DNA from 4 places in the Xenorhabdus sp. SGI 60 genome. Region 2 is predicted to be linked to each of the others. Evidence: predicted binding sites of a transcription regulator. Region 2 holds the regulator's gene; each other region holds the start of a gene.

The links. Region 2 encodes PurR, which represses purine synthesis genes. Its sites were predicted from a motif close to CANGCAAACGTTTGCNTG; they were not measured.
Region 1: a site for PurR is predicted at 3,483-3,500, ahead of purE (5-(carboxyamino)imidazole ribonucleotide mutase). Genes of this name have one in related genera too.
Region 3: a site for PurR is predicted at 2,508-2,525, ahead of purL (phosphoribosylformylglycinamidine synthase). Genes of this name have one in related genera too.
Region 4: a site for PurR is predicted at 2,872-2,889, ahead of ACSJJG_RS03210 (NCS2 family permease). Genes of this name have one in related genera too.

Annotation. Positions count from the first base shown of each region.
Region 1 is NZ_CP196860.1:3,321,084-3,327,094, forward strand. It holds gene sra (stationary-phase-induced ribosome-associated protein) at 164-400, shown strand; gene cysS (cysteine--tRNA ligase) at 551-1,933, opposite strand; gene ppiB (peptidylprolyl isomerase B) at 2,204-2,698, shown strand; gene ACSJJG_RS15745 (UDP-2,3-diacylglucosamine diphosphatase) at 2,723-3,445, shown strand; gene purE (5-(carboxyamino)imidazole ribonucleotide mutase) at 3,581-4,147, shown strand; gene purK (5-(carboxyamino)imidazole ribonucleotide synthase) at 4,144-5,214, shown strand; gene ACSJJG_RS15760 (outer membrane protein OmpK) at 5,685-6,011, shown strand, end outside.
Region 2 is NZ_CP196860.1:1,901,438-1,907,448, forward strand. It holds gene cfa (cyclopropane fatty acyl phospholipid synthase) at 1-622, opposite strand, end outside; gene punC (purine nucleoside transporter PunC) at 934-2,121, opposite strand; gene punR (DNA-binding transcriptional activator PunR) at 2,250-3,158, shown strand; gene purR (HTH-type transcriptional repressor PurR) at 3,162-4,187, opposite strand; gene sodB (superoxide dismutase [Fe]) at 4,689-5,267, opposite strand; gene ACSJJG_RS09140 (Grx4 family monothiol glutaredoxin) at 5,629-6,009, shown strand.
Region 3 is NZ_CP196860.1:1,088,504-1,094,514, reverse strand. It holds gene ACSJJG_RS05055 (DNA-3-methyladenine glycosylase family protein) at 1-117, shown strand, start outside; gene tadA (tRNA adenosine(34) deaminase TadA) at 286-804, shown strand; partial or broken gene mltF (membrane-bound lytic murein transglycosylase MltF) at 809-2,343, opposite strand; gene purL (phosphoribosylformylglycinamidine synthase) at 2,609-6,011, shown strand, end outside.
Region 4 is NZ_CP196860.1:696,857-702,867, reverse strand. It holds gene ACSJJG_RS03215 (Na+/H+ antiporter) at 1-1,157, opposite strand, end outside; gene ACSJJG_RS03210 (NCS2 family permease) at 1,458-2,804, opposite strand; gene glk (glucokinase) at 3,170-4,138, shown strand; gene ACSJJG_RS03200 (hypothetical protein) at 4,240-4,365, shown strand; gene ACSJJG_RS03195 (hypothetical protein) at 4,933-5,058, shown strand; gene ACSJJG_RS03190 (single-stranded DNA-binding protein) at 5,285-5,800, opposite strand.

The DNA of each region.
Region 1 (6,011 bases), 1.4 Mb from region 2:
TAACACCAACATTATTGGTAGATATCTTTTTTCCTGATTACAGATTTATCTGTTTTTATTCAAAAAATATGTGACATTGACGATATATTGACAAACAATCATATCAATTTTCTAATAAGTCGCTATACTGAGAAGCTTATGTACAACTGAAACGGAGTTAATTATGTTAAGTAATAGAGCTGCAAGAAGGTTGTTAGGTTTGCCTTATAAATTAAGTAATTCTAAACGTAGAGTAAAAATTTCTCTTCTTAATCCTGCTTCCAGTGATAACACCCATCAAATACCAGAACATCTGAGTCATTCTTCTTTCGTTGCCATGAAATGGGATGCGGTTTCTGGAGAAATCACGTATCACGCTGGAAATGCTTTCTATCCTGAGCACTTAAGTAGTCACCAATAAATCGGTCGGTTTTTATTCCGCTCATTTATACCACTAAGTACGACAACTAAGTACGACAACTAAAAAAATCTCGCTATAAAAGCGCAAAGACATTAAAGACTGAACCGCCCATCTAAGGGGCGGTTCTGGTGTTCAACAAAGCAAAATCGATTATTTACGACGCCATGTTGTTCCTTGTGGGCCATCTTCCAGCTCAATTCCCATTTCATTTAACTGGTTGCGCGCCGCATCAGCCAATGCCCACTCTTTATTTTTACGGGCATCGTTACGCTGTTTGATGAGTGCTTCGATTCGGGCAACATCGTCGTCCGCCTGTGTTCCACCTTGCAAAAAGTGTTCTGGATCTTGTTCCAAAAGACCAAGAATCCCTGCCAATTTACGTAGCCTTGCCGCCAGACCATTAGCCGCAACCATGTCTTCTGTCTTCAGACGATTAAGCTCACGCGCCATATCAAACAAGGCTGAATACGCTTCTGGTGTATTGAAATCATCGTCCATTGCTTCAACGAAACGGACTTCAAATGTTTCTCCACCAGCAGGCTGAACGGATTTATCTGTACCACGCAGGGAAGTATACAAACGTTCAAGGGAAGTGCGCGCCTGTTTCAGGTTCTCTTCCGTATAATTCAACTGGCTGCGATAATGACCGGATAATAAGAAATAACGCACGGTTTCAGCATCGTAATAGGCCAATACATCACGGATGGTAAAGAAGTTATTCAACGACTTGGACATCTTCTCTTTATCCACCATGACCATGCCGGAATGCATCCAATAATTGACGTAAGGACCATCATGGGCACAAGTTGATTGGGCAATTTCATTTTCATGGTGCGGGAACATCAAATCAGAACCGCCACCGTGGACATCAAAGTGATGACCCAGCGTCTTGCCGTTCATGGCGGAACATTCAATATGCCAACCTGGACGGCCTGCTCCCCACGGAGATTCCCAACTCGGCTCACCCGGTTTGGACATTTTCCATAATACAAAATCCATTGGGTTACGTTTTACATCTGCCACTTCAACACGGGCGCCAGCCTGCAATTGTTCCAAATCCTGGCGGGAAAGCAGGCCATAATTAGGGTTGGTGCCGATGGAGAACATAACGTCACCATTAGCGGCAACATAAGCGTGCCCGCGCTTAATCAACTCTTCCGTGATTGCAATGATCTCTGGGATATGTTGCGTTGCACGAGGCTCTAAATCCGGGCGCAGAATATTCAGTGCATCAAAATCGCTGTGCATTTCTGCCAACATACGTGCGGTCAAATCGTCACAACTTTCATTGTTTTCGATGGCGCGTTTAATAATTTTATCATCCACGTCAGTGACGTTACGGACATAGGTCAGATCATATCCCAGATAACGCAGGTAACGAGAAATCACATCAAATGCCACAAATGTTCGGCCATGACCAATATGACACAAGTCATAAATGGTAATGCCACACACGTACATGCCCACTTTCCCTTCGTGAATCGGCCTAAATTCTTCTTTTTGACGGCTGAGAGTATTGAAAATTTTTAGCATCAGTGGGTTTCCGTAAAAATTATGTACGTGTAATAAAATCAAATAAATTGACTGATTATAGGCTTCTTTATCAGCAAGATAAATAAATGAGAATATAGAGAAGCCAGATCAGATATTTCACCTTGATATGCAATGCTTTGCAAGTGCCATAAACCACCTTGTTCTGATACTTTCCCTGAGTACTGACTCAAAATCTGAGATATGATATAACAGCGGTTGTTCAAAACCCCCTATACAGGGTCAATCAAAACTATTACTAGGATTTTTATTATGGTGACTTTCCACACCAATTTTGGCGATATCGTAATCAAAACATTCGCTGATAAAGCACCTGTAACCGTTGAAAACTTCTTGAGTTATTGCTCGGAAGGTTTTTATGATAACACTATTTTTCACCGTGTTATCAATGGCTTCATGATTCAAGGTGGTGGCTTTGAACCTGGCATGACGCAGAAAACAGCTAAAGCGCCTGTCAAGAACGAAGCCAACAATGGCCTGAAAAACAGCCGTGGCACTCTCGCTATGGCACGCACCAATGATCCACACTCAGCAACTGCCCAGTTTTTCATTAACGTTGTCGATAACGATTTCCTGAACTTCCGTTCAGAGCGCCCGGATGGATGGGGTTATTGCGTATTTGCCGAAGTCGTCGAAGGCATGGATGTAGTTGATAAGATCAAAGGTGTTTCTACTGGCCGCAGCGGTATGCACCAAGATGTACCACATGAAGATGTGATCATTGAACGTGTCACTGTTAGCGAATAATTACCGTTAGAGAATCATCGCTGCATGAGTACACTGTTTATTGCAGACTTGCATCTCAGTGAACAAGAACCGGCAATTACTGCCGGTTTTCTGCGTTTTTTACGTGAAGATGCAATCCACGCTGAAAGTCTTTATATTCTCGGTGATTTTTTTGATTACTGGATTGGTGATGATGATCCCAACCCATTGCATACTAAAATTGCCCGGGCACTTAATGAGCTGAAACAACAAGGTATTCCCTGTTATTTCATTCATGGCAATCGTGATTTCTTGCTCGGCTCCCGTTTTGCCAAAGAGAGCGGTTTGATTCTGCTTCCACAGGAAAAAGTACTGGAGTTGCATGGTAAACGTATTTTGATTTTGCATGGCGATACGCTATGCACCGATGATATCAACTATCAACAGTATCGTAAGCGAGTGCATACTCCGTGGATACAACGGCTATTCCTGTTTCTTCCTTTATTTATCCGTTTGAAAATTGCCGCCAAAATGCGAGCAGGTAGCCAATATGCCAACAGCCAAAAATCTTCATCTATTATGGATGTCAATCAAGAGGCTGTTACCGAACATTTTAAAAAATATCAAACAGATTGGATAATTCACGGCCATACTCACCGCCCAGCAATACACGATATTCAGATTGGCGATAAGACCATGCATCGCGGTGTATTAGGGGCATGGCATGAGCAAGGTTCGATGTTCAAAGTTACAGAAACGGCTATTGAGTTAATATCCTTCTCCTTCTAAGCTCCTTGCTTATTTTGTAAAAATCGATAAATCAAACGACGCAAACGTTTTCCTCGTGCTATTAGCATGATATGATCCGCCGTCTGAAATTTCATCTTTGTTCTGGTAGACACCCAATACAGGAGCATCTGATTTATGACGTCCAGCTCTGATCCCATAATAGCTATTACCCCTACAATAACTTCTCCAACAGAAATAGAACCCCAAAACCACGCCAAAATCGCCATTGTCATGGGTTCTAAAAGTGACTGGGCAACCATGCAACATGCAGCCGATATCCTGACCGAACTCGCTATTCCTTTTCATGTTGAAATTGTTTCGGCACACCGAACGCCAGATAAGCTTTTTCGTTTCGCAGAACAAGCGAAAGAAAAGGGTTTTGATGTGATTATCGCTGGTGCAGGTGGAGCAGCACATTTACCGGGGATGTTGGCAGCTAAAACCTTAGTGCCTGTGTTCGGGGTTCCTGTACAAAGCGCGGCGCTTAACGGTGTTGATAGTCTGTATTCTATCGTCCAAATGCCAAAGGGCATTCCCGTTGGTACATTGGCTATCGGCAAGGCAGGAGCAGCAAATGCCGCATTGTTGGCGGCTCAGGTGCTGGCGTTGCATGACAGTGCGCTGTTTCAACGTTTATCAGATTGGCGCAGTGAACAAACTCAGGCTGTTCTGGATAACCCAGATCCACGGGAGGATGCATGAAGCCCGTTTGTGTATTGGGAAATGGTCAGTTAGGCAGAATGCTACGTCAAGCCGGTGAACCGTTGGGGATCGCTGTTTATCCTGTTGGGTTGGATGCTGAACCGGAAGCAGTGCCCTACCAAAGCAGCGTGATCACCGCAGAAATTGAGCGTTGGCCCGAGACCGCATTAACTCGCGAACTGGCTCATCATAAGGCATTTATCAATCGTGATATTTTTCCACGACTGGCAGATCGCTTGCCACAAAAACAGCTCATGGATACGTTGGGTCTGGCAACCGCGCCGTGGCAACTGCTTTCCTCTCCCGAACAATGGCCACAGCTATTTGCAGAGTTAGGCGATTTTATCATTGTCAAGCGACGGACAGGGGGCTATGACGGGCGCGGTCAATGGCGTATTCGGCCGGGTGATGAAACCACGCTTCCACCTGAAATTTATGGTGAATGTATTGTAGAACAGGGTATTCCGTTTTCGGGAGAAGTCTCGCTGGTTGGAGCCCGTAATGCCAAAGGTGAATCAGTATTCTATACCCTGACTCACAATTTGCATCAGGAAGGTATCTTACGTACTAGTGTTGCTTTACCTGATAGTGCCGATAAGCCATTTCAACAGCAAGCAGAGCAGATGCTGTCTGCCATCATGAATCACCTGAACTATGTTGGTGTTATGGCGATGGAGTGTTTTATTGTTGGCGATAATTTGCTGATCAATGAATTGGCTCCACGAGTTCACAATAGCGGTCACTGGACACAAAACGGCGCTTCTATCAGCCAGTTTGAACTTCACCTACGGGCGATTTTGAATCTTCCTATGCCACAACCCGAAATCTTTGCACCATCCGTCATGATCAATCTGATCGGCACAGAGGTGAATCACGCATGGCTGAGTTTGCCGCTGGTTCGTTTACATTGGTATGAAAAAGAAGTTCGTCCTGCACGTAAAGTAGGCCACTTAAATGTGACCCATGCTGATAAGGGAACATTAAAAACGACGTTGCAAACATTAGCCTCCCTATTGCCAACAGAATACCGAAGCAGCCTTAAATGGGCACAAGATAAATTAAGTTAACCGGTTATTTTAGGAAGTGGTAATGATTAAAATAAGCTACCACTTCCCAGTCCAATCCAGTTGGAAATTATCACATTCTTGATAGCGTCCGGGATAGTGTATCCACAATTGCAAACGATAATACCTTTTCCTTGTACAATACTGTATACTGTCCCTTGACTGTACAATACCTTTAATACCTATTTTTTCTAAAAATAAAGTTATTGCAATCTCAATATTTTTATCACTATTGAAACATATTATTTAATTACAATTAAATAATTGTGACGCACGCCTGAATAATAATATGTGTAATAACACCTTGGAAAATTTAAAAAACTATACTCTAAAAACAATTTATTTTACTGGTGATATGAAAAATATTTTTAATTTATTTCCGTTTTCTAAGGAGAATCTTTTTTGACAAAATTACCTTGTTAAGAGGATGCTACTATCCATAGCCAAGTCATAAATGTGAAAGGAGAAATCACTTGCGATTTACCAACAACCCCAAAAACTATACAGCCAGGATGGTTTTATCTCCTGTCTTATTGTTATCCATCGTCAAGTACGCCCAGGCAAGTGACTTCGTCAATTTTCAATCCATTGACACCAGCCTTTACTTCCAATTTGAGAATAAGGTTGCTCCTCAAAAAACCCTTTCTCCGATTGTGGAAGCGTTTGGTGATTACAAAATTGGCGATATGTATGTTTACAGTATTTGGCAAAATTCGCTGCAACACGACTACCAAGGTGATAAAAGCACCTATTACTATAAATTTGTGCCAAGGCTCAGTGCTAGCAAAATCACAGGGTAT
Region 2 (6,011 bases):
CCTGTGCATACTTCTGTTGCTCGGCTGAAATTGTTACTCCTGTGACAGATACTCCGTAGTTTTCTGCCGCATAGGCGGCCAAACCTCCCCATCCACAACCGATATCCAATAAAGTCATACCCGGAGACAGTTGTAGTTTTTCGCAAATCAGGCGCAGCTTATGGGATTGTGCTTCTTCCAGTGTGTTGGCATCTTTCCAATAACCGCAAGAATATTGCATGTGAGGATCAAGCATCCGAGTAAACAGGTCATTGCCTAAATTATAATGTTCCTCACCTACAATCCAGGCACGCTTGGGAGATTGTAAATTAAATATACGAGAGATAATTATCTTGAAGATATCTTTGACATTTTTAGGAATACGATGTTCTAAACCTGCCCGTAATACTTTGTAAAAGAAAATATCAAGGCGATCACATTCCCACCAGCCATCCATATAACTCTCACCCAGACCCAAGGAGCCTTCTTTCAATACGCGCTTATAGAAGTCAGGATTTTTAATACGTATGTCGAAAGGGCGCTTGCCATTGATATCAATATCAGTTTCCTGAAGCAATTCATGGGCGATCCTATGCCAAGGATCAGTGATTATTTTTTTACCTTCAACGAAAGACGAACTCATATACTCTCCAACATTTGTGTGATGGAATTTTGAGGTGTCACTTTGTAGCTGATTTTTATTATATAAAACCTCGAAGGTTTGTTTGAAAATAATATAGAAATTGCATTGAAAAGCACATATTGCCTATTCATCCTGAAATTAAATAGAGCGTCAATGCTCTGAAAGACCTCAAATTCCGAGTTTTTAGAATAATGAATCCGTATGAGTATATGAGTGAAATGGTATTTAAACAATCATCTAAAGGTCACATAATGGCGTAACCTTTAGATAATAATGTTCTTAACTATTATTTTTTTGGAAAATTATTGTATTTATGCTTGGTGACTTTTTTCAACACCTTGTTTTTGCAGCCAATAACCGATAGCCATGGGGACAACCGTAAGTGCCATGATTGTTGTCGTCGATAAAAGAGGGTATTCCATAAATAGAGAAACGATCATACTGGCAACAAAACAGAGGCCCAATTGCAGGGCATTTTGTAATGCAGCCGCTTTACCACTATCCTGTGGATAAACAGACAGAGCATTTGCTACTGCAATTGGATAGGATGCACCATTCATTGCCGCCATTACACAAAAAGGAATAAGAATGGCTATAAATGAAGGTTCACTTAATATGGAAATCAAACAAATAATGATCATGCTTACAGCATAGCCCACCAACAGAAATGGGAATACCGTTTCACTTTTTACTTTTTCCAGTAAGATACGGCAACCATACCCGCCAATCATAAATGCCAGAGTTTGGGGAATATAACTTAAGCCAATATCGGTAGGATCATAACCCATATCTTTCAAAATTGTTGGTGAACCCGTTAGCCAGGCAAAAAAACCTGCACTGCAAGATGCATAGATCAGTACATTTCCGTTAAAAACTGGGGAAGTGAATAACGTAAAGAAAGAAACTACCTTTTTATCGGCATGGGTTTCGATATTGGTGCGTTTATTGGTCAGAAAAAATGTTGGTATTAACAGCAAGATCGCTACGATCATTAAAACAAGGAAAATGATTCTCCAACCATTATGCGTTAATAACCATGCGCCCAACAAAGGAGCAAGAGCAGGGGAAAGAGCAACCAAAGGCATGATCATGGCAAAAACACGTTTGGTACGCTCTGCATCATATCTATCGACGACTAAAGCCTGCCAGGTCACCGCAGCAGAACAAACACCAACCGCTTGCATAAATCTCAATACCAATAACTGGATCGGGTCTGTTATCCAAAGCATACCTAAACAACTAATGGAAAACAGGAATAGGCCGATAATAAGAACAGGTTTTCTGCCCAAACGGTCAGACAATTGACCCCATAAAAGTTGGGCAAAAGCAAATCCGGCAAGAAAAATGCTAAGGCTCGCACTGATGGCGTTAGTTGATGTACCTAATTCTGCTTTCATTGTATCAAAAGCGGGCAGATACATATCAATGGCCAAATAGCCTAGCATGCTTAAGCCTGCGAGATAAGACATAAATGGAAGGGAGTTTTTATTTGTTGTCATTGTGTTAATAATTAGGTTTTGTAGTGGAGTGAGTAAGGAAATATTTGGCTTATTTTATATAGCATGATTTTTACTTGTGAAACGGTAATATTTGCACCATGCTGTGAAAAAAATTGAAAGGAAGATATATGTGGTCTGAATACTCTCTGGAAGTCGTTGATGCTGTTGCCAGAACAGGAAGTTTCAGCGCGGCTGCATCAGAACTCCATCGTGTGCCTTCTGCTGTCAGCTATACGGTAAAACAGCTTGAAGAATGGCTGGCAGTACCTCTGTTTGAACGTCGTCATCGTGATGTCGATTTAACGGAAGCGGGGGCAATTTTTGTCAAAGAAGCGCGTTCTGTTATCAAAAAAATGAATCACACTAGGCACCAGTGCCAACAGGTTGCCAACGGTTGGCGGGGGCAATTTAGTATTGCGGTTGATCAGGTAGTAAAACCAGAACGAACGCTTCGGCTAATTTTGGATTTTTATCGCCATTTTCCAGATATTGAGTTACTTATCTATCCAGAAGTTTTCAATGGCGTATGGGATGCTTTGGTGGATGAACGAGTGGATGTCGCCATTGGCGCGACACGTGCTTCCCCCGTGGGCGAGCGATATAGCTTCAGGGATATGGGGTTTATGCCTTGGCTGTGTGTAGCCAGTCCTGAACACGAACTGGCAGTAATATCGGAAAAATTGAATGATGATCAAATGCGGCCTTATCCCAGTTTATGTCTTGAAGACACCGCGCGCAGCTTACCTAAACGTGATACATGGGCTTTGGATAATCAGCGGAGGTTGATTGTTCCCGATTGGGATGTTGGATTAAGCTGCTTGATGGATGGATTGTGTGTAGGCATGGTGCCCAAACACCGAGCGCAACCGCTGATCCGTAAAGGCAAGCTGATTACACTTGAACTTGAACAACCATTGCCTGACAGCCCATGCTGCCTGACATGGTCGCAAAAAAGCCATTCACCGGCATTAAGCTGGTTACTTGATTATCTGGGGGATAGCGAAACGCTTAATGCCGAATGGCTGCAAGAAAATTAACTGTCAGCGGCGATAATCGATAAAAGGTCCATCTGCAACTGAGCGCCGTTCAACAAGGCGTGGGTGGACTTCGATAGTTTGAGCATCCTCACGTTTATTGACGATCCTGTCCAGTAGCATTGAAAAGGCCATTTGCCCTAAACGCTCTTTGGGTTGGTGGATGGTTGTCAATGCTGGCGTAAAATAGCGGGCATTACGAATATTATCATAACCGATGATTGAAATGTCTTGTGGAACGCGCAATCCCAACTCATCGGCTGCACAAATTGCTCCCATAGCCATGACATCTCCACCACAAAAAACAGCGGTTGGGCGATGTTTTTGATTCAGGATCTTGTACATAGCTTGATAACCGGACTCAGGTTCAAAATCACCTTGTACAATCCACTCATCCCGAATAGCGATATTGGCTTCTTTTAGTGCTTTGAGGAAACCTTGATGGCGGCCCCCCCCCGTATTTCTTGCCAATGACCCAGGAATAGATGCAATATCACGATGACCACGTTCAATGAGATAACGGCCAGCCAGGTAACCACCATGAAAGGCATTATCAATAATTGCATCGGTAAAATCGCCTCTGGATTCTCCCCAATCCATGACCACCATAGGAATATTACGATAGCCTTCCAGCATACTCAAAAGTTGCTCAGGGTATTCTGAACACATTACCAGCAAACCATCTACCCGTTTTTGCGCCAGCATTGCGAGATAAGCTTTCTGTTTATCAAGGTTGTTATGAGAATTACATAAAATCAGTGTATAACCTTTGCTATAGCAGCTATTTTCAACCGACTCTATGATCTCAGCAAAGTATGGTGCTTCACTTGATGTTGCCAGCAATCCAATGGATTTGGTGTGGTTAACTTTCAAGCTGCGGGCAACGGCACTGGGAGAATAGTTCAATTCTTTAATAGCGGCCCAGACTGCGGCCTTGGTATCTTCGGCGACGAAACGGGTTTTATTGATAACATGGGATACGGTTGTGGTCGAAACACCAGCGCGTTTAGCCACATCTTTAATCGTTGCCATGAAAAAAGGACTCCTGACCTTCTGGTCTAATTTATATACCCTTTATCTTTCTTGTCGGGTATAGCTATTTGTTAATCGTTTGCCAATATATTTATATACAGGGTGATGGTTGGCAATAATTTAGCGGTAAACCTTGAATTTTGTCTGATCTAGCTCAAAAGTGAAAGCAATAATCGATGCTATAAAGAGTATGGATTAAATATCGCGGTAGGGTTTTTCGATATATGGAAAATAACTGCTTAAAATTTAGGATGTTGAGGTGTCTTAATTTTCACATTGAGGATGTTCTATGGATACAGATCTGAAGCTGGGATTGTTGGCTGCCTGTAGTGCATTAATCATGATTGTTTTTCTGGCAAGCCTCTGTCTGATCTGATCAAGATCTAAAAGAAGAATTTGTAGTCTCACTTACATTAAGGGCGGGTTCTCCGGCATGCGGAATTCCGCGAATGAAGGAAAACCTGCCCTTATTATTTCAGGTTAGTATAAGAATGAATCTTATTAAGCCAGGTTTTCTTCAACAAATTTCCAGTTTACCAGAGCCCAGAAGTGCTCCAAATATTGAGGGCGTGCATTGCGGTAATCGATGTAATATGCGTGCTCCCAAACGTCAACAGTCAGTACTGGCTTATCTTCGCCAGTCAGTGGGGTTGCTGCATTTGAAGTGTTAACAATAGCCAGAGTGCCATCAACTTTCTTGACTAACCAAGTCCAGCCTGAACCAAAGTTTTTCAGGGCTGCGTCGGTGAACTGCTGTTTGAACTCAGCAAAAGAACCGAAAGCATTGTTGATAGCATTTGCAACTTTTCCGGTGGGTTCGCCCCCACCATTTGGTGACAGGCTATGCCAGTAGAAAGTATGGTTCCAAACTTGTGCTGCGTTATTGAAAATGCCAGCTTCAGAAGTTTTGATAATTTCTTCCAGCGATTTTCCGGCAAATTCAGTATCTTTAATCAGATTATTCAGGTTTACAACATAAGCGTTGTGATGTTTGCCGTAGTGATATTCCAGAGTTTCTGCAGAAATGTGTGGTTCCAGGGCATCTTTGGCATAAGGTAATGCGGGTAATTCAAAAGACATTGCATGCTCCTTTTTAATATCGGGTTTTTGGCTCCGCAAACCATGGCTTAGACACTAACCATGGGCAGGGCAAATTTAAGCTTATTATCGTGTTACTATTTTGATAATTATCTTAACAACTTTTCTGCTAAATAACAGGGAAAAAGATGCTATTGAGCTGCGAACTGGTGCAGAACTGAACTTAACATGGATTAGATACAGTCAGTTGGAATGAAAATAACTGATGATCAATTGCTGCAAATCATGGCAAAAATTTGCCATATAAAGTTCACGGTAGAAAAATTAGCGTAGAAAGTGGTATTCTGAATCAATCTTTATCTTATGCTGATAAATAGCGCTTGCAGTTTTTAAGGAAGCAAATATGACGAACATTAATGCAAATACTAACACGGTTACTGATACAACGGCTGATACAGTCATTGAAAAAATCGAACGTCAGATCAGAGAAAACCCAATTCTGCTGTACATGAAAGGCTCCCCGAAACTACCAAACTGTGGCTTCTCTGCTCAGGCAGTTCAAGCTATATCAGCTTGTGGTGAACGTTTTGCATATGTGGATATTCTGCAAAATCCAGATATCCGTGCTCAATTGCCTAAATATGCAAATTGGCCGACTTTTCCTCAACTTTGGGTTGATGGTGAGTTGGTGGGAGGTTGTGACATCCTTGTTGAAATGTACCAACGTGGTGAATTACAAACACTGATCAAAGAAACTGCTGATAAATATCGTGAGCAGGAATAAGG
Region 3 (6,011 bases), 810 kb from region 2:
AACCAGGACGATAAAGTGAGTGCGGAACAGGCAGAAAAATGGCTGGCAGATTTTTCTCCCTGGAAAGCGTTGGTGGGGGCACATTTATGGCAACAGCAATCCAGTAGTGGATATTAATACCATTCCAACTTCTTGGTTAAGTGCTTTTCGTAAAGTTTCTAAAATGGCCAGTGAAAGGACAGCGCGCATAAAATTGTTCCTTGATGCTTTTCCTGATGAGATTCAGGTTGAACCAGCAGATTGAGGCGATTGAGTATAATAGGCAGAATTTTCATAAGTAAGAGAATGGGCAGTGACAACGAAAATTTTAGTGATGAATATTGGATGCGTCGGGCGATAGATTTAGCCATGCAAGCACAAGCAAAGGGTGAAATTCCGGTTGGTGCGGTATTGGTTGCAGATAATAAGGTGATTGCTGAGGGATTTAACCATCCAATCACTGACCATGATCCTACCGCCCATGCAGAAATTATTGCGTTACGGCGGGGCGGGAGGCAATTGCAGAATTATCGTCTATTGAATACGACGCTGTATGTCACTTTAGAGCCTTGTGTCATGTGCGCAGGAGCGATGGTACACAGCCGGATACAACGGTTAGTTTATGGTGCCAGCGATATGAAAACGGGAGCGGCAGGTTCATTGCTTGATATCTTGCGCCATCCAGGCATGAATCACCAAATTGAAATTACCGGCGGTGTGCTGGCAGAAGAGTGCTCCACTATGTTGAGTGCTTTTTTCAAACAACGCAGGGAACAGCATAAGGCATTGAAAAAAATGAAAACTCAGCAACAGGAAATGCCATAGTCAGTTAGGGCTTAATGGTTGTTTCAGATTGCGTCGGTGTTTTATTCTCCGACGCTTTTTCGTGAGATTCAACATTATTGCCTGTTATTTTAGCATTTTCAGCTTGGGGAGTGCTGATTATGGTGGTATCCGTTGCCACTTCACTCTCTTCCGCTTTTTCGCGGTTGGCTTTCGCTCTAAGGTATCCTTCCAGGCTCAAATAGTAACGCCGAATATTTTCAACGTAGCGATAAGCTTCATAGCCACGGGCATAACCATAGGTTGTATTGGCGTAATATTTTTTCTTGCTGAGCAGGGGAAGACGCGTTTTAACATCTAGCCAACTGTCTGGATTACCTTTTTGCGTAGCAGTTAATTTACAGGCATCAAGAAGGTGCCCGTACCCCATGTTGTAAGCTGCAAGGGCAAACCAAATGCGCTCATCTTCAGGAATGGTTTTTGGCAAACGCGCCATCAGGTAGTGCAGATAAGCCATTCCCCCTTTTACACTCTCTTCTGGGTCCAGCCGATCGTGAATTCCAGCCCATTCTGCTGTCGGGCGAGTGAGCATCATCAAACCACGCACGCCAGTGGGTGACGTGGCTTGTGGGTCCCAATGTGACTCTTGCCATGCAATGGCTGCCACCAATTGCCAATCAAGTGAACCCGCGTATTGTTGAAAAATGGGTTGATAGGTTGGTAAGAGCGTATTGATGGCACGAATAAATGAAAGGGTATCGAAATAATCGAACGAACCGACATGGCTGAAATATTTTTCTTGTAGCCGCGATATAATACTGTTTTCAGTCAACATACTGAAGAAATCGAGCATAGCGGAGTAGAGACTATAATCGCCATTGCGTTTTAAATACCAAGTTAAAGGGCTTTCTTCACTGATATCAAAAGCCACGGCTAAATTGGGATGAATACGCTGTTGCAAGGCTAAACTGAGAGAGTCACTGATGGTATAGTTGATTTTTCCCTCGGAGAGTTGTTCGAGCAATTTCTGTGTATTCTCGTGTGGTGTTTCTTCCCAAGTTAACTCAGGATAAGACTTTTCTTTCCACTTTTTCAGTTCGCTTACATGGGTTGAGCCTGCCGTGACGATGAGTTTACCTTTTAAATCGCCAAACGAATGTGGACGTGTCGCCCCCTTGCGATAAACCAGTTGTTGTATGACTGAAGCATAGGCTGGGCCAGTGCGTGTTTGGTCCAGCCTATCTTTATTGTAGATAAGCCCGGCAGCCAGGAAATCGGCTTTATCGTTTTCCAAGTCGTCAAAAAGTTGCTTAATGTTGGGACGAAACTTAATCACAAGTTTAACTCCCAGATAATCGGCAAACCGCTTGATTAACTCATAGTCGAATCCCATTGGTTCATTTTTGTTGTTAAGAGAGATAGAGGAGAGCTGATGGTACTAACCCGCAGCTCTCCTCGTGCCAGAATTTTGTTTATCTGCTCCTGCTGTTTATTGGGCCAATTGATATTAAGGCCGATGATGGCAGCGGAGAGGAGCGTGATAATTACGATAACAAAATAATTTATCTTTATGTTATTCAAATAGTTATCTCTTTCCAGAACGATTGAGAACCGTGCGAAGTGCAAGATAATAGCATGGTTAAATTTCCAGTAATCGAGAATTTTGCGCAACAAAAGGGGGATGTGCAACCCTATTAAACCCATTTTGGCGTTTTATTGAGTCTATTATTGGGTGGATAAATCACCACGCAAACGGTTTCGTCAGAGGAAACATTCCTCTATAATGCTTGCTGTTTCCCTGAGGCATTAGTCAGGCTTTGCTTCTAAGATGAGAGAACCTATTATTATGGAAATTCTGCGTGGCTCACCCGCTTTATCGGCATTTCGTATCACTAAGCTCCTTTCCCAGTGTCAAGATCAACATCTCCCTGTTACCGACATTTATGCAGAATATGTACATTTTGCAGAAGTTAATGCCCCAATCACGGAAGATGAGCGAGAGAAATTAAATAACCTATTAAAATATGGCCCCTCTTTGGCCAAAGTTGAGCCTAAAGGACAACTCATATTAGTCACACCTCGTCCGGGTACGATATCCCCTTGGTCATCGAAAGCGACAGATATTGCCCACAATTGTGGGCTGAACCAGATTGTCCGTTTAGAGCGGGGGATTGCCTATTATATTCAAAGTATTGACATGGATGACGGGCAATGGCAAACGTTGTCGGCATTACTGCACGATCGCATGATGGAACGTGTGTTCACTCAGTTTGAACAAGTCGAAGTCCTGTTTTCTCACCAGCAACCAGCGCCGTTGAAACAGATTGATATTTTGCAATCAGGGTGGGCTGCACTGGAATCAGCAAATATTGAGCTGGGATTGGCTCTGGCTACCGATGAAATTGATTACCTGATGAAAGCTTTTCAGGCGTTGGGACGTAATCCAACGGATGTTGAGCTGTACATGTTTGCTCAGGCAAATTCTGAGCATTGTCGCCATAAAATCTTCAATGCAGATTGGGTTATTGATGGTCAGACCCAGCCTAAATCTTTGTTCAAAATGATTAAAAATACCTTTGAACAGACGCCGGATTACGTATTTTCTGCTTATAAAGATAACGCGGCGGTTATGGAAGGTTCTCATGTTGGCCGTTTTTTCCCTGATTCTGCAACCGGAATTTATGATTACCACCAGGAACCCGCCCATATCTTGATGAAAGTGGAAACCCATAACCATCCAACCGCGATTTCGCCTTGGCCTGGCGCAGCGACGGGTTCCGGTGGTGAAATTCGTGATGAAGGTGCAACCGGACGAGGCGCCAAACCGAAAGCCGGGCTGGTCGGTTTTTCAGTTTCAAACTTGAGAATTCCTGGGTTTGAACAGCCGTGGGAAGAGGATTTTGGTAAACCTGATCGCATTGTCAGTGCATTGGACATCATGCTGGAGGGTCCATTAGGCGGCGCAGCGTTTAATAATGAATTTGGGCGTCCGGCATTGCTCGGGTATTTCAGAACCTATGAAGAAAAAATTGGTTCCCATAACGGTACAGAATTGCGTGGTTATCACAAGCCCATCATGTTGGCAGGCGGGATCGGCAATATCCGTGAAGAACATATCCAGAAAGGGGATATTCCGGTCGGCGCAAAATTGATTGTGCTGGGTGGGCCAAGCATGAATATCGGTTTAGGGGGTGGTGCGGCATCTTCAATGACATCCGGTCAGTCTGATGCTGACCTGGATTTTGCCTCTGTACAGCGTGACAATGCGGAAATGGAACGTCGTTGTCAGGAAGTGATCGACAGTTGCTGGCAATTGGGGGATAAAAATCCGATTTTATTTATTCATGATGTAGGAGCGGGCGGTTTGTCAAATGCCATGCCTGAATTAGTCAGTGATGGCGGTCGAGGCGGGCGTTTTGAGTTACGTAAGATTCTTAATGATGAACCCGGCATGAGTCCATTGCAGTTATGGTGCAATGAATCCCAGGAACGTTATGTTTTGGCGGTAGCACCAGAGCAGTTAGCCCTGTTTGAAGAAATATGCCGTCGTGAACGTACTCCTTATGCGGTGGTTGGAGAAGCAACGGAAGAACAGCACTTGCTGCTAAATGACAACCATTTTGATAATCAGCCAATCGATATGCCGCTGGATGTGTTGCTCGGTAAGACGCCAAAGATGCTGAAAAATGTGCAGGTTTTGCAAGCTCAAGGGCAAAGTTTGGAGCGCAAGGGTATAGAGCTAGCAGAAGCGGTTAAACGTGTCTTGCATTTGCCCGCTGTGGCGGAAAAAACATTCCTGATTACGATAGGGGATCGCTCCATAACCGGTATGGTTGCCCGTGACCAGATGGTTGGTCCTTGGCAAATTCCAGTCGCAGATTGTGCAGTGACTACCGCCAGTTTGGACAGCTATTATGGCGAAGCCATGTCAATGGGCGAGCGAGCGCCGATTGCATTATTGGATTTTGCGGCATCAGCGCGTATGGCGGTCGGTGAAGCACTGACCAATATTGCCTCCGCTTATGTCCAGGATCTGAAACGCGTGAAGTTATCAGCTAACTGGATGTCGGCATCAGGCCATGCAGGTGAAGATGCGGGTTTGTATGCCGCCGTCAAGGCAGTGGGTGAGGAGTTGTGCCCAGCCTTGGGATTAACCATTCCGGTTGGCAAGGATTCGATGTCAATGAAAACCCGCTGGCGTCAAAATGAGGAAGTGCGTGAAATGACGTCACCACTTTCATTGGTTATCAGTGCGTTTGCGCGAGTAGAAGATGTGCGCTGTACCGTGACGCCGGAGTTATCTACTGAAGATGACAATGCGTTGCTGCTGATCGATCTGGGTAAAGGGCAAAATGCGCTGGGTGGAACAGCATTGGCGCAGGTTTATCGCCAACTGGGAGATAAAACCGCAGATGTTCGCAGCGTCGAGCAATTAGCCGGTTTCTTTAATGCGATCCAGCACTTGATTTCAGAACAAAAATTGCTGGCTTACCATGACCGTTCGGATGGTGGGTTATTGGTGACATTAGCTGAAATGGCTTTTGCCGGCTATTGCGGCTTGCATGTCGATATCAGTGCATTTGATGAAGATATCTTGGCCGCATTATTTAATGAAGAACTGGGAGCGGTGATTCAAATTCGTGAGACTGACAGGGAGCAAATTGAAAACCTGTTGGCAGATTATGGATTAAATGAATGTGTGCACTATCTGGGTAAGGCCCGGGCAGGCGATGATTTTGTGATTTCCAGTGGCAATATGGACGTTTATCGTCAGAAACGCAGCACATTGCGCTTATGGTGGGCAGAAACAACGTGGCAAATGCAGCGTCTGCGTGATAATCCAGAGTGCGCAGATCAAGAACATCAGGCAAAACAAGATGTGAATGATCCGGGCTTGAATGTGGAGTTAACCTTCAATCCTGCGGAAGATATTGCTGCTTGTTATATTGCAAAACAAGTGCGTCCGCGCGTTGCTGTATTGCGTGAGCAGGGCGTTAACTCCCATGTTGAGATGGCGGCGGCATTCCACCGGGCAGGCTTTGAGGCGGTGGATGTTCATATGAGTGACTTATTGGAGGGGCGGATCACATTAGATCAATTCCAAACATTGGTTGCTTGTGGTGGCTTCTCATATGGAGATGTGCTTGGTGCGGGTGAAGGTTGGGCAAAATCCATTCTGTTTAATTCACGGGTACGTGATGATTTTGCGAATTTCTTCGCAAGGCCGGATACCCTAGCTCTTGGCGTAT
Region 4 (6,011 bases), 1.2 Mb from region 2:
GGCAAGAACAAGGGGACAGACAGCGCACCTGCCAGCGTAATTGCCCCTCGAACACCCGCGAATGAAGCCAGCCACAACTCACGGGCCGTATAGGAGGCAAACTGAAGAGGTTTTTTCTTTATCAGCATCTTGCTGATATTTTTCATCAACCACAACCAGCCGAATCTCAGTAATACCAGCGCAACATAAATGATCCCAACGGCAGCAAATAGCATCCAGGTTTCAACATGTGGGTCAAGTTCAGCCTGTGCCACCGATGCTTCCCAGATACCCGGCAATTGCAGCCCCAACATGATAAACACCAGGCCATTGAAGACAAAGGCCAGCATTCCCCATACGTTGTCTGCACGCAGGCGCATATCCAGTGGCGCGTTGCGGATCACGCCTGCCTTACTGATAGTCATACCTGCGGCAACCGCAGCCAGAATGCCTGAGACACCGATATGTTCAGCAATCATATAAGAAGCAAACGGCAACAGCATCATAAACATGATTTGAGTTGCCGGATCATCTCCACTCCAGCGACTCATCAATCGCAGTGATTTACTGTATAACCAGGTAATGGCGATACCCGACAGCAATCCCCCCACCGCCACCTTGAAAAACTCAACCGTTGCACCAGTGACGGTAAAGACCATCGTGCCCATGGCAATCGCGACGGCGAATTTCAGAGCCACCAGACCGGAAGCATCATTCATTAATGCTTCCCCTTCCAGCACGCTCATCATATTTTTAGGAATACGATCTTTTCCGACAATGGATGACAATGCCACCGCATCTGTTGGGGATAATACAGCCGCCAGTGCAAAAGCAGCAATAAGTGGAATACTCGGCAATAACCAATAGATCAAATAACCAATGCCAATAACCGTCACCAATACCAATACTAAAACTAAAATGACGATTTCACGCCCATGCTGGAAAAACTCTCTGGTTGGCGTTTTCCAACCATCAACAAATAACAAAGGAGGGATAAGTAATACGAGGAAGAGTTCTGGATCGAAAGTAACGTGTAAACCAAAATGAGGCCAAGCCAGCAACGCTCCCATTGCTATTTGCACTATCGGCAAGGGGATACGGAACGGAATCATTTTAGTAAGAACACCAGAAACTGACACCACCAAAATCAAGATCAAGATAGTAAAGAATATTTCCATGTTACCCTTACAAATTGCCAAAAATCCGTCAGTGGAAAGATTGTGACTGTTTTTTCCTGTTAATAATAGCGCTAATAACCATAAATATTACAGTTATTAAAGAAAATCAAAAAGCAATCACATTGTGAATCAATAAGCATTGATTCATATTTCTATTTTATGCTTATCGGTCAAAGTGTATTGAAAAATTAGCACATTTTCGAAGATGTCTGGTGATCACCAGATAACTAACAGTGGAATGGAAAAATATAAAAGGAATAAGGATACGCAAACTCTAAGTGTTCGCGCATCCTATTTTAATTAGATAGCCCAATTTCCGGCATAAAATACCACTAATACAATGGCAAGTATCACCGTACCAGTATTCAGCTTACGCCATTCCCCCGCAAAGATACGCCCAACCACCAATGCACTGAAACCCAGCATAATGCCTGTGACGATATTACAAGTCAGCACAATAAATACAGCACACAGTAAACCTGACATTGCATCCACAAAATCATCAAAATTCAGCTTTCGCACATTACTCAACATCAGTAATCCGACATACATCAAGGCAGGAGCCGTAGCATAGACGGGAACTAAATACGACAGCGGAGACAAGAATAAAATCAACAGGAATAAAATACCGACAACAGAAGCTGTTAAACCCGTTTTACCACCAGCTGCGGTTCCCGCAGCAGACTCAATATAAACCGCGGCGGGAGAAGAACCGATAACCCCTGCAAAAATACTACTGACAGAATCTGCTGTCAGTGCCTTGCCGCCATTGATAATCTGGCCTCTCTTATCCAATAAATTGGCTTGCCCCGCCACAGCCCGGATCGTACCCGTCGCATCAAATACAGCTGTCATGACCAGCGCCAGAACACTGGGTAATACAATAGGCTGTAAAGCTCCCATAATATCCATACTGAACATCAGGGACAGGCCATCTTCCCCCAATGTAGGAAACTTAAAGAATCCTTGATACTTAACGGTTGGATCAAAAATCAAGCCAATAATAGAAATTGCGATAATTATCAGCAAGATACCGCCAGGCACTTTTTTCCGTTCCAGACCGATGACTCCCGCCAGCCCCAATAGTGTCATAACCACCGGAAATGAAGTCAGTGAGCCAAAGGAAACCGGCAAGCCAGCGTTTGGGTTCTTAATCACCAGACCAACACCATTGGCCGCAATCAACAATAAAAACAATCCGATGCCAATCCCCGTGCCATGTGCGATGCCCATTGGCATATTGCGTAAAATCCATGCCCGTACCCCTGTCACGGAAATTAGTGTAAACAAACATCCCATCAGGAAAACCGCACCCAATGCCACTGGAATGCTTACCTGTTGTCCTAATACCAGGCTGAACGCGGTAAATGCAGTCAACGAGATTGCACAACCAATCGCCATTGGCAGATTAACCCACAATCCCATCAATAACGAACCGATACCGGTCACCAGACAAACAGAAATAAACACGGCGGTATGAGGAAATCCGGCTTGCCCAAGCATCCCTGGAACCACAATAACGGAATAGACCATTGCCAAAAACGTCGTTAATCCAGCGAGAACTTCCTGACGTACCGTCGATCCACGTTCAGTAATCTTAAAATACCTATCGAGTTTGCATTGAGTTGGTGCCTGCATACCAGACATGTTTTTCCCCTGCTTCTGTTAAATATATCGCCTTGAAAAGCTCTCGTCCCATTTCTTCACCTCTGCAAACGAAAACGATTACGTCACAAGATAATAAAAATCGGTGCTGCATTCGTTGGGTTCAACCATTCGTTTGCGCAATCGTTTGGCTTGTTGGATAAAGAAACAGTGAGAAAATTTGAAGCGGATGATTATCCAGTGAATCAGGGATAAGAATCAAGCGTTAATCACATCGAAGATGATAAAATCCACACTCTGTAAGATACATTTTTATGCGGCCTTTAGGCCTGACCTTGTGTAAAATCCCCTCAATTCGACTTTTAACTGGTTCGTTAGGATTTCTGTAAGAATTGAGGAGATAAACCATGACAACTTATGCCCTGGTAGGTGATATCGGCGGTACAAATGCACGTCTGGCATTATGTGATATAGATACCGGGCAATTGAGCGCGGTCGAATTCTATCCCTGTGCACATTATGCATCGCTTGAAATTGTTATCCGCCAATATTTGAAACAGCAGAACTGTGAAGTCAAATATGGCAGTATCGCTATTGCCTGTCCGGTAACGGATGATGTAATCAGTATGACCAACCACAGTTGGCGTTTTTCTGTTAGCCAAATGAAAGCCTCTCTGGGGTGGGAACATTTTGAGGTGATTAACGATTTTACTGCCGTTTCCCTCGCCATTCCGGTTCTGGGAGCAAATGATGTGATTCAGATTGGCGGAAAGCAACCTCAGGCTAAACGCCCTATTGCGGTTTATGGTGCAGGAACTGGGTTAGGCGTCGCGCATCTTGTTCATACAGGCAGCCAATGGATGAGCTTACCTGGTGAAGGTGGTCACGTAGAGTTCGCGCCAGATAGTACGGAAGAAGATCATATGTTGAGCGTATTGCGCGAAGAATATGGTCATGTCTCCGCCGAACGAGTCCTTTCCGGCCCTGGTTTAGTGAATATTTATCGTTCCCTGATGAAACTCAACAGTCAAGCCGCCGAAGATCTTACCCCTCGCGATATTTCAGACCGTGCACTGAATGGAAATTGCCCTATCTGCAAACAGGCGTTAGAACTCTTTTGTACTGCGTTAGGGCGTTTTGGTGGGAATTTGGCGCTGAATATTGGTGCATTTGGCGGTGTTTACATTGCAGGTGGGATCGTCCCACGTTTCCTTGATTTCTTCCAAAAGTCAGGTTTCCGACATGGGTTTGAAAACAAAGGCAGATTTACAGACTATTTAAAAGATATTCCTGTATATCTGATTACTCATGACAAACCGGGGTTATTGGGTGCGGGTTCTTATATTCGCCAATTGCTAGATAAAACGATTGGTTAAATAGAACCAAGATATTTATATGTACTCATGCTATTTGTTTGATTTTCTGGTAATCACTTTGAGCGATATTTAGCATGAGTATTTTATGAGTGAGCTGTTTAATGACTATTCCTCCCGAAGCAGATAAAACGTTGGTGAGCGTCCAGAAGCGATTAGCGGAATCGCTGGTCGCTGTCTACCTTCATGGTTCGGCTGTAGTTGGTGGTCTTCACCCCTTCAGTGTGTAGATTTGCTCGTGGTTATTGACCAACCGATGACGTCTGAAGTTCGTGAATGTCTTGCTGCCGATTGGGCGATTCCCCAACCCCCCTTTAACTACGGACCCCTTTTGGCGAGAGGGAACCCCAACTCCTGGATTCCCTTAACCAAAAAAAAGAACATCAAATTAGTTAAATTGGAGATTGAAGATATCAAGCCGCTATTTTCAGTCCGATGGGCGTGCGACCTATTGAACTGACTGTTTTCTTGGTCACCGATGTCAGTGTATCATTTTATCACTCCCAGAAGTGAATGTGTTTTACGTGCGTTTGACTTCGCCATGAATTTGAGGTGCGAAATTTTTTCAAGTCGGTTTTTGATTCCAGAACTTATTCTTAGTATTGGCTCAGAATGGCAGAAAGCAATGCCACCCTGCGGGGTTCCACTGTGAGTGCCAAAATAACGCCAGTCATCTAAGTATCCGGTTTTCAAAGTTCAGACATTTCATCATGCAGTATTAAGGACGTCCTGCCGAATCTAACTCAGTCACTCAAGCAGGAGATGGACAGTAATAACCTTCTTACGCTGGCAAGTATGTGGCGGACATTAGTTTGACGGGAGAGTTTGTTTCTAACGATGTTGCTGACGATTGGGCGGCTGCTCGTCTTCATGCCATACAGGCCGTAGTATTATCGCCGATGTCCGGGACACCTATTGGATAGGACATGAATAAGATTGGCAAAATCGCCAGCAAGAACTTCAAATTACGGTAAGTTGGATGTACGACTTGTGAGCTAACAAATATTGGTATGACTCTTAAGACGTGATCAGAAAATTATCGAAACACACTATGAACTATGGCCAGATCAAGCTTAACCATGACTTCAAGACTGGCGCAAAATAGGTTACTGATCCTGACCAGAATCAAGCTACTTTTTCAAGGTTCACTCAGAAAGGAATATCATCATCGAAATCTATTGGCGGCTCATTACTCTGTGGCATAGGAGACTGCGCTGGACGAGATGGAGTACCGCCACTGAATTGCTGGGAAGCTTGTGGCTGCTGTGGCTGCCCCCAACCGCCTTGTGCTGGTGCATCTTGTGCTGCGCCGCCACGACTGCCCAACATCTGCATGACGCCACCGATAGGATTGACTACAACTTCCGTGGTGTAACGGTCTTGGCCGTTCTGATCTTGCCATTTGCGAGTCTGCAAAGAACCTTCAACATAAACCTGAGAACCTTTGCGCAGGTATTCACCGGCGACTTCTGCCAATTTTCCGAAAAACACGACACGATGCCATTCGGTCTTCTCTCTCATCTCACCGGTTTGCTTATCACGCCAGCTCTCAGACGTTGCCAGAGTAACGTTGGTAACTGCACCGCCATTCGGCATATAGCGAACTTCCGGGTCCTGCCCCAAATTACCCACTAAAATAACTTTGTTTACGCCTCTGCTGGCCATTGGAAATACTCCTGATGAAATGAATTTTGCTAAAAACGGATTTCTCTAATTATAAGCAAAGTAGTTTACCATGCGAGGGATAAGTTTAAACAGAGAACCGTTATATTATACTTTGCGAAGCGCATCGTACTTTACATTGTCATGGTTACAGCACGATTGTCCGTTAAACACTGTATGTCTATTCAGCAATATTTGTGCGATAATAATGCGT